2 regions of the Exiguobacterium sp. s183 genome follow, and region 2 is predicted to be linked to the other one. Evidence: predicted binding sites of a transcription regulator. Region 2 holds the regulator's gene; the other holds the start of a gene.
What was found. The regulator LexA, encoded in region 2, represses DNA repair genes until DNA is damaged. The targets are predictions, from matches to a motif close to CGAACATATGTTCG.
Positions count from the first base shown of each region.

Region 1: a site for LexA is predicted at 5,562-5,575, ahead of uvrB (excinuclease ABC subunit UvrB). Genes of this name have one in related genera too.

Region 1 covers NZ_JACSKN010000006.1:82,390-90,292, reverse strand. The annotation lists gene KNP62_RS13345 (murein hydrolase activator EnvC family protein) at 1-167, shown strand, start outside; gene KNP62_RS13340 (S41 family peptidase) at 269-1,672, shown strand; gene KNP62_RS13335 (PDZ domain-containing protein) at 1,716-2,855, shown strand; gene glpK (glycerol kinase GlpK) at 2,921-4,438, opposite strand; gene KNP62_RS13325 (MIP/aquaporin family protein) at 4,467-5,174, opposite strand; gene uvrB (excinuclease ABC subunit UvrB) at 5,627-7,597, shown strand; gene uvrA (excinuclease ABC subunit UvrA) at 7,598-7,903, shown strand, end outside.
Region 2 covers NZ_JACSKN010000001.1:374,339-382,241, reverse strand. The annotation lists gene KNP62_RS01980 (YneF family protein) at 59-292, opposite strand; gene tkt (transketolase) at 418-2,409, opposite strand; gene KNP62_RS01970 (DUF896 domain-containing protein) at 2,609-2,842, opposite strand; gene KNP62_RS01965 (YneB family resolvase-like protein) at 2,903-3,547, opposite strand; gene KNP62_RS01960 (hypothetical protein) at 3,619-3,858, opposite strand; gene lexA (transcriptional repressor LexA) at 4,063-4,683, shown strand; gene KNP62_RS01950 (metal-binding protein) at 4,683-5,123, shown strand; gene KNP62_RS01945 (AraC family transcriptional regulator) at 5,322-6,197, shown strand; gene glnA (type I glutamate--ammonia ligase) at 6,307-7,647, opposite strand; gene KNP62_RS01935 (MerR family transcriptional regulator) at 7,695-7,903, opposite strand, start outside.

The DNA.
Region 1 (7,903 bases), on a different contig from region 2:
CAATCACGGTCGGCGCCGGTCAACAAGTCGCAGCAGGGCAAACGGTCGGGACGCTCGGCAACACCGGCTGGTCGACTGGGCCGCATCTCCATTTTGAGCTACATCGAGGAAAATGGGCACCGGGACAACCGAATGCGATTGACCCAGCCCCGTATATTGGATACTGACTAAAGCGGACGCGTCCCAAATATGTGGAACGCGTCCGCTTTTCCTCTCGTTTTTGCTATACTAATGAAAAGACTTACAAAGAGAAATGAGGGACCAACCCGTGAAAAATTCAACCGCAGGACTACTCGCTGGCACAACGTTCGTGGCTGGGGCCGGTGCAGGCCTTGCGACGATGGCGTTTACAGACACATCACTTCCGATTCAGACGAATGCGGAAGGCTGGGATAAAGTCGACCAAGTGCGTGATTTGATTGAAGAACATTCGTTACAAGACATCTCGGAAGAGGATTTATTGACCGGTGCGCTCGATGGTATGACGGCAGCACTCAATGACCCGTATTCGGATTTCTTGGACGCGGAAGAAACATCGCAATTTACCGACTCGATTGAATCGAGTTTTGAAGGAATCGGCGCGACTTTGGAGAAGAAAGGAGAAGACATCTTAATCGTCGCTCCAATCAAAGGCGCTCCAGCCGAGGAGGCGGGTCTTCGTCCCGGTGATATCATCACGGCAGTCGACGGGGAGTCGATCGAAGGGATGGATGTACAAGAAGCCGTTCAGCTCATCCGTGGGGAAAAAGGGACGACCGTCACGTTGACGATTCGCCGTGGCAGTCAGACGGCGGACTATGAGATCACGCGTGACACGATTCCGATTGAGACGGTGTTCTCAGAAGTGAAGGAGCAAGACGGTAAAAAAATCGGTTATCTTCAAGTGACGCAGTTCTCAGAACCGACGGCCGATGAGTTCCTTGAACAACTCGAGCAACTCGAGTCAGAAGATATCGACAGCTTGATCATCGACGTACGTGGGAACCCGGGAGGTCTCTTGCCGGCCGTCATCGAGATGTCGGAAGGATTCGTACCGACATCAAAACCGGTCGTTCAAATCGAAAATGCGGACGGGGACCGTGACGCACAGAATGGACGCGCCCGCGAAGCGAAGCCGTATGAGTTATTCGTCTTGACGGATGAGGGCTCTGCCTCGGCATCCGAGATTTTGACGGGTGCGATGAAAGAAGGGGCAGGCGCAACGATTATCGGGACGAAAACGTTCGGAAAAGGCGTCGTCCAGACGGCGTTCGATTTGGAGGACGGCAGCAACTTGAAGTTGACGACGAGCAAATGGCTCACGCCGGACGGGAACTGGATCAATAAAAAAGGGATTGAGCCGGACATCGAAGTGAAACAACCGGACTTCTTCAATGTGACCCGTGTGTTGACAGAAGATGAGTCACTGAAAGTCGGGGATTACGGCGATGCCGTCTCGAACTTGCATAAAATCTTGACAGGAATCGGTTATGAGCCAGGCGGTCAACCAGGGTACTATGGTGACACGATGGCAGACGCCGTGAAAGCATTCCAGACAGACAATGGTCTCGAGGCTTCTGGGACAGTCGATGAAGAGACCGCTTCGGCGCTCGAATCGAAATTGCTCGAGGCGATTCAAGATGAGGCGAACGATGCCCAATTGAACCGGGCGCTCGAAGAAGCCGCAAAATAACGTTGAATGAAAGAAAGGGTTGGACCGCGTGGAAGTTGTACGAATGAGTGTTACGGCTTTATTGACGTTGTTAGGTAGTCCGCTGTTTTGGGTGACACTCGTCGCCCTTACATACATATCGATGACACGAGTCAAACGAGAACGAGCCATGTTTCGTTCGAGACGACGCTCGCCGAAGTCGGAATGGAAGCATTTCATCTGGCCGAGTCTTCTTCTAGCGGTCCTCTCATCGGCCGCGACGATTCTACTTGAGACGACCATCACGTTTGAATGGGCCGTCTCGTTCACGGTGCTCTATACGCTCGTGGTGTTGACGATGCATCCGCGATTCTTCAATCCGGTGCTTCCGCTCCTTGTCTTGTTCGCGGTCGTCATGTTGCGAGATGTCGTCTCTTACGGGGCGCTCAGTGATTGGGTGAGAGAGCTCGCTCGGGTCGATTGGACGGTCTACGCGCTCACGTTCGGACTCGTCACACTCGCGGAAGCGATTCTCTTGCGCTGGAACGGACCCAAAGAGACGTCGCCGACGCTGATCTTATCGAAACGTGGTCAGTTCATCGGGGGGCATGTCGTCAAACGCATTTGGTTTTTCCCGCTCGTCGTCTTCTTGCCACCGACGTTCGGCCTCGACTGGCCCATGGTGCCGATCATTCTTCCGATTCCGATCGGGGTCAGTTTACTGTCGACCGGTGCCTTACCGGGGACGCTTCTCGCACGATTGAGCAACTATCGCGGGGTACTCGCCTTGATCGCTCTCGGTCTATTCGGTCTCTCGTATGTATGGGAGATCCCGTATGTCGACTATGCGCTGTTCGCCTTGTTCGTTCTTTATGAACTTGGGCTTCAGTGGATCAAACGAGAGAATCGCGGTACGACACCTGTCTTCATCAATGGAAATCGTGGGGCGGTCATCGTGGACACGCTTCCGAATTCACCAGGAGAGGCGATGCAGCTTATCCCAGGTGAATCCATCTATAAAGTGAATGGGACGATCATCACGGGAGGGCACAGTTTTTATGAGGCGCTCCAGCAACATAAACCGTACATCAAGCTCGAGGTGTTGAATCTGAACGGAGATATCCGTTTCGTTCAACGGGCGATGTATGAGACCGATCCACACGAACTCGGTATCTTGTTCGTCGGGGAGCCGACGAGCCCACGTGTCCGACTTCGTAAATTGTAAGAGTATCCATACGGGTACTCTTTTTTTGCATACAAAAAGGGCACCCATGAGGATGCCCTTGCCACTTATACGTCAAGTTTTGATGGTTTGAATGCCATCGTTGCTTCGACAGCGTGTTGCCAACCTTTGTACAGTGCTTCGCGATGAGACTCGTCCATGTTTGGCTCGAACTTCTTGTCGAGTTTCCACTGGTCTTTGATTTCTGCTTGGTCTTTCCAGAAACCAACGGCGAGACCTGCCAAGTAGGCGGCACCGAGTGCAGTCGTTTCACTTACTTCAGGACGTTCGACCGGTACATCGAGGATGTCCGATTGGAACTGCATGAGGAAGTTGTTGCTGACGGCTCCACCATCGACGCGGAGTGTCTTCAAGTTGATGCCTGAATCGTTCTCCATTGACGTGAGGACATCACGTGTCTGATAAGCGAGTGATTCGATCGTCGCACGGACCAATTGTTCTTTCTCCGTTCCGCGTGTGAGACCGAAGATGGCACCACGTACGTCAGAGTTCCAATATGGTGCACCGAGACCAACGAAGGCAGGTACGACATAGACGCCCTCTGTCGATTCGATTCGCGTCGCATACTGTTCCGAGTCTTTCGCGGATTTCAACATCCGCAATCCGTCACGGAGCCACTGAATTGCCGAACCGGCGACGAAGATTGAACCTTCGAGCGCGTATTCGACTTTTCCGTTATAGCCCCACGCGATTGTCGTCAATAGACCGTGATCCGATTTGACGGCTTCTTCACCCGTGTTCATGAGCATGAAGCAACCCGTTCCGTACGTGTTCTTTCCTTCACCTTTTTCGAAGCACGTCTGACCGAACAAGGCAGCCTGTTGGTCACCTGCGGCTCCGGCAATCGGTACTTCAAATCCGAAGAAGTGATACGGGATCGTATTCGCATAGACTTCACTCGAAGGCTTGACTTCAGGAAGCATCGATTTCGGTACCGTCAAGATGTCGAGTAACTCGTCATCCCACTTCTGTTCGTAAATGTTATACATGAGTGTACGTGATGCGTTCGAATAATCTGTCACGTGGGCTTTACCACCTGAGAGTTTCCAGATGAGCCATGTGTCGATTGTTCCGAAGAGAAGTTCACCGTTCTCGGCTTTCTCACGAGCGCCTTCGACGTTATCCAAAATCCATTTGACTTTCGTACCTGAGAAGTAGGCGTCGATGAGAAGACCCGTTTTGTCACGAACCATGTCCGAGTGACCTGCCGCTTTTAGCTCTTCACAGATATCAGCCGTTTGACGTGATTGCCAAACAACCGCGTTATAAACAGGACGTCCTGTTTCTTTCTCCCAAACGACCGCAGTCTCACGTTGGTTCGTGATCCCGATTCCTGCGATTTCATTCGGGTCGATATCCGCCGAACCGAACGCTTCCGCCATAACGGCGAGGACAGAACCCCAGATCTCATTGGCGTTATGCTCAACCCAGCCTGGTTTTGGGAAGTATTGTTTGAATTCGCGCTGTGCGACTGTGACGATTTTTCCATCATGATCAAAAATGATTGCCCGTGAACTTGTCGTTCCTTGGTCCAATGCTAAAATATAACGTTTTTCTTTCGCCATATGTGATTTCCTCCTTCAAAATTATGTGTTAAGGGACGAGAATGCCGTAAACGAGTGCGGCGATGACAGCACCGATAATCGGACCGACAACTGGAATCCATGAATAGCCCCAGTCTGAAGATCCTTTTCCTTTAATCGGAAGAATGGCGTGCGCGATACGTGGCCCAAGGTCACGTGCCGGGTTGATCGCATATCCCGTCGTACCACCGAGCGAGAGACCGATTGAGACGATCAAGAAACCAACGATGAGCGGATTGAGTCCATCTGCGAATGTGTTTGCCCCGAATGACAACAACGCGAACAAGAGGACGAATGTTCCGATAATCTCACCAATCAAGTTGTACGGTGTGCTTCGGATACCTGGTGCAGTAGAGAACGTTGCGAGTTTCAAGCCTGGATCGTCCGTCGCATCGTAATGCGGCTTGTAGTGGACATATACCAAACATGCCCCGATGAACGCTCCGATAAACTGAGCAAGGATGTAGAGTGGGACATCGGCCCATGGGAATTCGCCTGCTGTCGCGAGACCAATCGTGACGGCAGGGTTGATGTGTGCGCCTCCGTAAATACCGGCTGCGTAGACCCCGACCATAACGGCAAGACCCCAACCCATGGTGATAACAATCCAGCCAGAGTTTTCCGCTTTGGAATGGCGGAGGACGACGCCGGCGACGACACCGTTACCGAGCAGAATCAATAGCATCGTACCGATAATTTCACTTACAAATGCTGACATGTGATACTCCCCTTTCTCCCTTATGCAATTTGACTTACCACTTCATTATATGCCCAAAATGTAAGCGTTTTAAAACAGTGTTTTTCAAAAATCCTACTTTTTTCCTACAAATGTTCACATTTACACCTGTAAACTTCACATAAAGAGTCAGATGGAGAGCGAGAAGTATACGATTTTGACATCCTTTAAAAAAAATCACGGGAATTTCAATCGAATAGGAACAAGGTCCAGGATCCGACTTTTCGTGTTCTATGCTACAAAAACGATTGTGAAGCGTTTCTCGAAGGTTGAACACAACAAGATTTGATGTTTCTTTTGAGACAGTAAAGGAAAAAGAAATGATGATATATAAGAGAAAAGGCTTAAATCCGTATGCAAGCTAATAAGCGAATATTTGTTCGTGTCTATGGTATAATCAAGACACTATGAAATGAGAAGGTGAGGAGTATCTTATGGAATCGATTCCGTTTGCATTACAATCTGAATTTCAACCAGGAGGTGACCAGCCTGAAGCGATTCGACAACTTGTCGAAGGCGTCAATCGGGGTGACCGTTATCAGACACTCCTCGGGGCGACCGGAACAGGGAAGACGTTCACCGTCTCGAACGTCATCCAAGAAGTGAAGAAGCCGACACTCGTCCTGGCTCACAACAAGACGCTCGCTGGTCAATTGTATTCCGAGTTCAAAGAGTTCTTCCCGAACAACGCGGTCGAATATTTTGTCAGTTACTATGACTATTATCAACCAGAAGCGTACGTGCCTTCGACCGATACGTTCATCGAGAAGGATGCCTCTATCAACGATGAAATTGATAAGCTGCGTCACTCGGCGACGTCGGCTCTCTTCGAGCGGGATGACGTCATCATCGTTGCATCCGTTTCCTGTATATATGGTCTCGGTAACCCGGAAGAATATCGCAGTCTCGTATTGAGTCTCCGCGTCGGTAAAGAGATGGGTCGTGATGAGATGCTTCGTAAGCTCATCGACATTCAATATGAACGAAACGATATCGACTTCCAGCGTGGACGTTTCCGTGTACGTGGGGACGTCGTCGAAATCTTCCCGGCGTCACGTGACGAACACTGCATGCGCATCGAATTTTTCGGGGACGAGATTGACCGGATCCGTGAGATGGACCCGTTGACGGGTGAAATCATCGCGGACCGTGATCATGTCGCCATCTTCCCGGCATCCCACTTCGTCACGCGTGACGAGAAACTGCAAAAAGCAATCGTCAACATCGAAGCGGAACTCGAGGAGCAGCTCGAGAAGTTCCGTGAAGAAGGGAAGCTACTTGAGGCACAGCGTCTTGAGCAGCGAACGCATTACGATTTGGAGATGATGCGTGAAATGGGGTATTGTTCAGGCATCGAGAACTATTCGCGACACTTGAACTTGATGCCGGAGGGCTCGACCCCGTATACATTGATCGACTACTTCCCGGAAGACTTCCTCCTCGTCGCCGATGAGTCACACGTGACGCTCCCGCAAGTGCGCGGGATGTATAACGGGGACCAGGCGCGGAAACAAGTGCTCGTCGACCACGGGTTCCGTCTTCCTTCTGCGAAGGACAACCGTCCGCTCAAATTCGATGAGTTCGAGAAAAAATTGTCACAAGCGATCTTCATCTCGGCGACACCAGGTCCGTACGAGCTCGAACATACACCGAACATGATCGAGCAGATCATTCGTCCGACAGGGTTACTCGACCCGACCATCGAGATTCATCCGATCAAAGGACAAATCGACTACTTGATGGACCAGATTCGCGAACGCATCAAGCGAGACGAGCGCGTTCTCGTGACGACACTCACGAAGAAAATGGCAGAAGACTTGTCCGACTACTTGCGTGAAGCGGGAATCAAGGTCAACTATATGCACTCCGAGATCAAGACGCTCGAACGGATTGAGATCATCCGTGACCTTCGTCTCGGGAAATATGACGTGCTCGTCGGAATCAACTTGTTACGAGAAGGGCTCGACATTCCGGAAGTCAGTCTCGTGACGATTCTCGATGCCGATAAGGAAGGATTCCTCCGTTCCGACCGTTCGCTCATCCAGACGATTGGACGGGCGGCCCGTAATGCGAACGGACACGTCATCCTATTTGCGGACAAGATGACCGATTCGATGGCACGAGCCATCGAAGAGACGGATCGTCGTCGGACAATCCAACAAGCATATAATGAAGAACATGGCATTACGCCACAGACGATTCGAAAAGACGTCCGTGGTGTCATCCGAGCGACGGTCGAGGCCGAAGAAGAGGCACTCGAATCGCTCAGTACGATGAAGCCGGCCGAACGCGAGGCGGCGATTGCCAAACTAGAAGAAGAAATGAAGCAAGCGGCGCGCGATCTCCAGTTCGAGCGTGCGGCCGAATTGCGTGACTTAATCTTGGAGTTGAAGGTAGGGAATTAAATGGCTGAAAAGAAAAATGCGATTGTCATCAAAGGGGCACGCGTCAACAATTTAAAAAATATCGACATCGATATCCCACGTGACCAGCTCGTCGTCTTGACGGGCTTGTCCGGCTCCGGGAAGTCGTCGCTCGCGTTCGACACGATTTATGCGGAAGGGCAGCGACGCTACGTCGAGAGTTTATCTGCGTACGCTCGTCAGTTCCTCGGACAGATGGATAAGCCGGACGTCGATACGATTGAAGGCTTAAGTCCGGCCATCTCGATCGACCAGAAGACAACGAGCCGAAACCCGCGCTCGACCGTC
Region 2 (7,903 bases):
TCTAACAAAAAGAGGAAATAAAAAAGCACTTCGGTATCCGAAGTGCTTTCATGATTGATTATGATTTCTTTTCGTTTTTCATCTGCACGTTCATGGCGCGCATCACTTGGTTGACTTTCTTCTGTGATGGCTTTTGACCCATTTGCATCATCAACGTACGAATCATATCTTCATTGATTGGCGGGTTCTGTTCAAGGTAGTTCATCATGTATTTACGCGCGATAAAGAATCCGATCGCGATACCCCCGATGAGTGCTGCCACGACAAGAAGAATCCAGAATAATGTACTCAAGGCTTTACCTCCTCTACCATATGAAACATCGTTTTTTACTATACACTAAATTGACCAACTTCGCTAGTCGTCCAGAAAAAAAGTGACGACCAAACAAATGGTCGTCACGAGAATTTCGAATTCGATTAAAGCGATTTTACTGCATTGACGACGTTGTCGACTGACATGCCGTATTCTTTCATGAGGAGATCCCCAGGTGCAGATGCCCCGAACTTGTCGATTCCGAGTACTTTTCCACCGAATCCTACATATTTGTACCATCCAAGTGTCGCACCCGCTTCAAGTGAGACACGTTTCGTGATTGAAGATGGAAGAACAGACTCTTTATACTCAGCAGATTGTGCTTCAAAGAGTTCCCATGATGGCATCGATACGACTGCCGCATTCACGCCTTCAGACGCAAGCTGCTCACGCGCTTCAACGAGGACGTGTACTTCAGAACCCGTACCGAGCAAGAGGACGTCTGCATCTTTCGATTCACCTGCAACGACGTATGCTCCTTTTGCTGCCGTTTCAACCGATGTGCCTTCGAGCTCTGGCAACGCTTGACGTGTCAAGACGAGGAGTGAAGGTGTCGTTTTCGATGTTACCGCTTGTTTCCAAGCAGCGATTGTTTCTTTCCCGTCTGCCGGACGAAGAACAGAGAGGTTCGGCATCGCGCGGAAACTCATCAAATGTTCAACTGGCTCGTGTGTCGGGCCATCTTCACCAACTGCAATTGAGTCGTGTGTCAAGATGAACGTTGACGGAAGTCCCATGAGTGCAGCAAGACGAACTGCCGGGCGAAGGTAATCCGAGAAGACGAAGAATGTCGCACCGTATGGAAGGACGCCACCGTGAAGAGCCATTCCGTTTACAGCTGCTGCCATTGCGAACTCACGTACACCAAACCAGATGTTACGTCCAGCTGGATCTTCATCGAAGTCCACTGCACCTTTAATCATCGAGTTGTTTGAACCTGCAAGGTCAGCAGATCCACCGAAGAGAGTCGGTACTGCTTTTGCGATTGCGTTTAAGACTTCACCGCTCGTTTGACGTGTTGCTTTTTTCGAACCAATTTCGAATGTTGGCAACTCGCTGTCCCAACCTTCAGGAAGTTCGTTGTTCATCGCACGCTCGAACTGTGCACCGAGTTCCGGGTGCGCCGCTTTATATGCTTCTACGAGTTCGTTCCAGTTTGACTCATATTTCGCACCAGGCTCGACAACTTTCTCGTTGAACAAGTCGTATACTTCGTTTGGTACGTAGAATGACTCGCCTTCCCATTTATAGAACTGTTTCGTCAATTCGATTTCAGCATCTCCAAGTGGAGCGCCGTGCGACGCCGATTTACCTGATTTGTTCGGTGAACCGAATCCGATGACCGTTTTCACTTCGATCAATGTCGGTTTTGACGTCTCAGCTTTCGCCGCATCGATTGCTTTTGCGATTGAATCGATATCTGTTCCGTCTTCGACACGAATGACTTGCCATCCATACGCGTTGAAACGATCTTCTACGCTTTCAGAGAACGATTTGTGAAGATCGCCATCGAGTGAGATATCGTTTGAATCGTAAAGAACGACGAGTTTACCGAGCTTCAAGTGACCAGCGAGTGATGCTGCTTCTGCCGATACACCTTCCATTAAGTCTCCGTCTCCGCAAATCCCGAACGTATAGTGGTCAACGACGTTGAACTCGTCGCGGTTGTAAGTCGCTTCTAAGTGCTTCTCTGCCATGGCCATCCCGACAGCCATTGCAATCCCTTGTCCAAGCGGGCCCGTCGTCGCATCGACACCAGCCGTATGACGGTACTCTGGGTGACCAGGAGTCTTCGAGTCCATTTGACGGAATGATTTAAGGTCGTCCATCGACAAATCATACCCAGACAAGTGAAGGAGCGAATACAAGAGCATCGATCCATGACCTGCCGAAAGTACAAAACGGTCACGGTTGAACCAGTTTGGGTTTTTCGGGTTGTGACGCATTTTGTCTGTCCAAAGTGTAAACGCCATAGGTGCAGCACCCATTGGCATCCCTGGGTGACCAGAGTTCGCTTTTTGGACCGCATCAATTGAGAGCGTCCGGATCGAGTTAATCGCTAATAATTCTTTAGTAGTTGTTTCCACTAATTTCATCCTCTCTGTGTTAAGAAGGTTTTCTACCCGTCATATTTTATCACACTCATTCGTGTGTCACAACTAATTAATTAGTATAACACATTTAGTGAAATCGTTTCCTTCAATTGCCTTAAAAAAACCGCAATCCGTTCGTCTGATGACCGTTCGTGTATAACAAAAATGCACATCCTATACGAAATAGGATGTGCATTCAGCATCACTCGCCACGATAGCGTTTTTGATCTTCTTTCAATTTCTCTGGGGTGACGTCATTTCCATCTGGATCGACGACTTTCATCCCCATCATTTGTGATTTGAACGATTGACGGAACGCCTTCAAATATTCTTGACGCAAGTCTTGTTGTTCGTTCATTTCTTCTTGAGACAGTCCTTCTGTCTTCGCTTTGTTGGCGAGGAAATTGATTCGCTCCAATTGTCCTGGTGCTAACATCTGACTCGCCCCCTCTCTAGTGAATTTGTTCTTATACTTTACAAAATCAGAGAGGAAGAATCAAGTTTCAGCTACTGACTGGTGCTCGAGATACCGTCGATTGACGGTCGCTTTCGACACTTCATAACCGAATCCACGGAGGGTTGCCGCAATCTCAGCAAACGTCAACCCGCGCTCGCGCAGTTGGATAATCTCCTCAATCGGCACTTCGATTCGATGTCGCCCACCTTGATCATTGTTTTGAATATTGCGCTGTGGGTTGAATCCGTTGGCGACGGCGCGGCGCATCCCGCGAGAAATTTTAGCGTTGTGAATTTTACGTTGGTACTCTTCCACAACACTTACAATCTCTAAAACCATTTTTTCGGCATCGGAAACGACATAGTCCGACGTCGATTGCATCGTCAGCAACCGAACGTCATGCTTCATCAATGTATGCAAGATGGCAATCTTGGCATTTCCTCGTCCCAAGCGACTATCGTCCGTGACAAGTACGGCATCCAAATCAGACATCGACACATGGTCAAGTAAATCAAGGAGCCCCTGTCGATTCACTTCATATCCACTCTCTTGCTCCGTGATGATCTCTATGACTTCTGCCCCTAGTTGCGAAGCCAGACGCTGCAATTCATCGACTTGCCGACTGAGTGATGTCTCTTGGGTTGACTTGTTCGTCGATACCCGACAATAGATGACGACTCGCATCGCATCACTCCCTTTCATCGCATTCATTCCTTACGATACACAGTTCAAGAACGGTTCGCAATGATCAACATTCACTCAGCGGCATACCATTTTGTTTTTCGTTCATGATGCTCTTCTCGCTCTGCCATAATTTGTGCTTCGAGTGATTCCGCTTGGACATAAGCGACTTCTTCTTCAATCGTACGTTCCTCCATAGTGACGACTGGTTCGACTACTGCCGGTTCCCCTCGCATCTCCCCTGCCAAATAAAAAGCGAACATCCCGACCAAGAGCATCCCGACTAAAATGATTCCGTTAAGTGTATCTTTCATGATTGCATTGCCTCCTGTATAAGAATATATGTTCGTTAGAACGTTTGTTCGTTTATCTGTTCTCATCATAAAACAAGAACCCGTGTTCGGTCAACACAAAAAAAACGAACGAATGTTTGTACGCTCATGTGTTCTTGTGTTACACTAGACACATAAAGAATAGGATGCGTTTGCAGGTTATTCGATTACATCGAGGTGAACATAATGAAAAAAATGTCAGCGCGACAACAACAGATTCTTGATTTCATCAAAGACGAAGTTCGGGCAAAGGGATATCCGCCTTCTGTTCGTGAAATTGGAGAAGCCGTCGGCCTTGCTTCTAGTTCGACCGTACACGGTCACTTAGATCGTTTGGAAAAACGCGGGTTGATCCGTCGAGACAAGACGAAACCTCGCGCGATTGAAATTTTGACTGAAGATATGCCGGCAATGGAAGAGCAAGAGTCCGTCATGTACGTACCGGTCATCGGGAAAGTTACCGCCGGGACACCGATTACCGCCATCGAGAACGTGGAAGAACACTTCCCGCTCCCGGCACATATCGTCGGTTCAGATAATGTATATATGTTGTCCGTTTCCGGAGATTCGATGATCAACGCCGGAATTTTGGACGGGGACCGCGTGCTCGTTCGTCAGCAAAGCACCGCCGACAATGGAGAGATTGTCGTCGCTATGACCGATGAGGGCGAGGCGACTGTGAAACGGATTTATAAAGAAGCTTCAAAAGTCCGTCTTCAACCGGAAAACGATGAGTTGGAAGCAATGTATTTTGACAACGTCTCGATTTTAGGGAAGGTCATCGGTGTATACCGGACGATTCATTAATGGCTAGTGGCAAGACCCATACCCGAACGAATCTCGTGGCAACCGGCGCACTTGCGGTTGCCACGCCTTTTATTGACATCGATATCCCGTTCGCATTGATCATCGGTGCGATTATTGGTACACTCTGGCTCTCCCCGGACCTTGACTTAAAATCAGATGCCTATTACAGATGGGGTCCACTTAAATTCATGTGGCTCCCATATGTGAAGCTCATGCCGCACCGTTCGCTCTTTTCGCATTTACCTGTTTTGAGTGATCTGATTCGGATTGCGTACATCGGCTTCCCACTCATTCTGCTTTTGCCTTTCACAGCATATGAAACAGAAATCCGGTCGTGGGTGGACGTACACGGCATGTCGTTCTTTTTAGGACTTGTATTTGCAACGACCCTGCACACGACGCTTGACTATACATCGACATTCTTCAAGAAAGCATTCTGAACAATTTAAAGGACCACCTACCGATTTTTCGCGGAGGTGGTCTTTTTTTACAGACGAATTCGCAACACATTAGGGTATTCATAACATAATGTATTGAAGTATGCATTCATTTTTCCAATCCGATAATTCTTGTACTCAAATCATCAAGATACTCAGATGCCATTCCCTTATAGTCGAATTATGAAGGAGGTGATGATGTTGGTAGAAGCGCTAAATGAGTTAATGGAACATATCGAACAGCAATTGCCCGAAGAAATTTCAGATTCTGACATCACAAAAATCACCGGGCTCTCTGCCCACCATTTTAAAAGAGTGTTTTCGTATATGTCGGGAATGACATTGACTACTTACATCCGAAATCGCCGTCTATCGATTGCGAATGAGGAATTGATTCATGGTTCTAGCGTGACAGATGTTGCATTTCGATATGGCTACCATTCGATCGAAGGCTTCTCGAGAGCATTTCGAGAGTGGTCAGGATTCTTGCCTTCCGAAGTCATGAAGAATCATATTCAAAAGTCGTTTCCTCGCTTCACGTTTTATATCGATATCAAAGGAGGAACATCAATGGAATTCAAAATAGAAGAGAAAGACGCATTTCAAATCGTCGGTGTTTCAAAACGTGTCCCTGTTCAGTTCGAAGGGATAAATCAAGAAATTGTGGCATTAGCACAGTCTATAAGTGAACAACAGCGTATGCATATGCGTGAAATGGGAAATCTTTACCCGAACCATGTACTAAATGCATCGTTCAATTTCGATGATGGTCACTTAGAAGAAGAAGGATATTTGACCCATATGATCGGGTTCGCTACGACAAGAGAAGATGTATATGATGACCTAGAACAAATCTCAATTCCGAAAAGCTTGTGGGCTGTCTTCCCGAATTGCGGTCCGTTCCCACAAACGCTTCAAGAAACGATGGCTAAAACCTACGCAGAATGGTTACCATCTTCCGGATATGAACTTCAAGACTTACCAGGGATTTCATTTAGTAAAATTGAAATGGGTTATGAGAACGTCTATAGCGAAGTTTGGGTTCCAATCAAGTCAAAAGAGGATAAACAAACATAACAATAACGAAATCAATTGAGCGACCCTACACTTAATATTGCAAATAAAGAGCACGGAATGATCTTCAGCTGAAAGTCATTCCGTGCTCTTTTTTTGCATATCTCTTCTATTAGTAGAGCGTCATGTACTGATCGCGTTCCCACTCTGTTACTTGCATACGGAACATATCCCACTCGATTTCTTTCAATTCGAGGAAGTGTTCGCCGATGTGCTCACCGAGTGATTCCATCACGACTTTGTCCGCACGAAGGACTTCGAGTGCGTCGAAGAGCGTTGCCGGAAGATCGTCAATCCCGTTTGCTACACGCTCTGGTTTGTCCATCACGTAGATGTTGCTGTCGATTGGTTTTGGTGCATTCAAATCTTTTTCGATTCCGTCAAGACCTGAAGCCAAGAGGGCAGCAAGTGCGAGGTACGGGTTCGCTGCTGGGTCAACCGAACGTACTTCGATACGAGTCGAAAGACCACGTGCTGCTGGTACGCGTACGAGTGGTGAACGGTTGCGTGCGCTCCATGCAACGTAGCAAGGTGCTTCGTAACCAGGTACGAGACGCTTGTAAGAGTTCACAGTCGGGTTACATACTGCTGTGAACGCACGAGCGTGCTCCAAGATACCAGCTGTGAACGCGCGAGCTGTGTCTGAAAGTTCCATGTCGCCATTTGGATCGTAGAAGACGTTTGTGTCGCCTTTGAAGAGTGACATGTTCGCGTGCATTCCTGAACCGTTTACTCCAAAGAGTGGTTTTGGCATGAATGTCGCGTGAAGACCATACTTCGCTGCGATCGTCTTAACAACGAGCTTGAACGTTTGAATGTTATCTGCCGTTGTGACAGCATCTGCGTATTTGAAGTCGATTTCGTGTTGTCCTGGTGCAACTTCGTGGTGTGATGCTTCGATTTCAAAGCCCATGTTTTCAAGTTCGATGACGATTTCTTTACGGCAGTTCTCACCGAGGTCAACTGGCGCCAAGTCGAAGTATCCACCTTGGTCGTTGAGCTCAAGTGTCGGACGACCTGATGCGTCTTTCTTGAACAAGAAGAACTCTGGCTCTGGTCCAACGTTGAACGCTGAGAAGCCAAGTTTTTGCATTTTCTCAAGGTTACGCTTGAGTGTACCACGTGGGTCACCACTGAATGGTGTACCGTCTGGGTTATAAATATCACAAATTAAGCGAGCGACTTTTCCGCTGCCATCTGTCCACGGGAAGACAACCCATGTGTTGAGGTCTGGATATAAGTACATGTCTGATTCCTCGATGCGGACGAATCCTTCGATTGACGATCCGTCAAACATCATCTTGTTATCAAGTGCTTTGTCCAATTGGCTGATCGGCACCTCGACGTTTTTGATTGTTCCGAGGATATCCGTGAATTGAAGACGAATAAAGCGTACGTCTTCCTCTTGTGCGATGCGTTTAATGTCTTCTTTTGTGAACGTTTTTCTGGCCATGGTAAAATGTCCCCTCTCACATTGTGTAATGGTTGATGTGTGCGGCGTTATCGATAAAAACGTGAAAGCTCGCCTTGAATGAGCGACGTCTTATTGAAACGACCGGCTTCTTGAAGCTGTGTTTTCAACAAATGATGTAACTCTTTTTCCGAAACCTTTGGTGCTTCATTGACTGGTGCGGCCGGAGCAGACGTTTCCGCTTCTTTTTCACCTTCTTGCTCTAACATGTGGCGAATTGCCGCCAAATTAAAGCCTT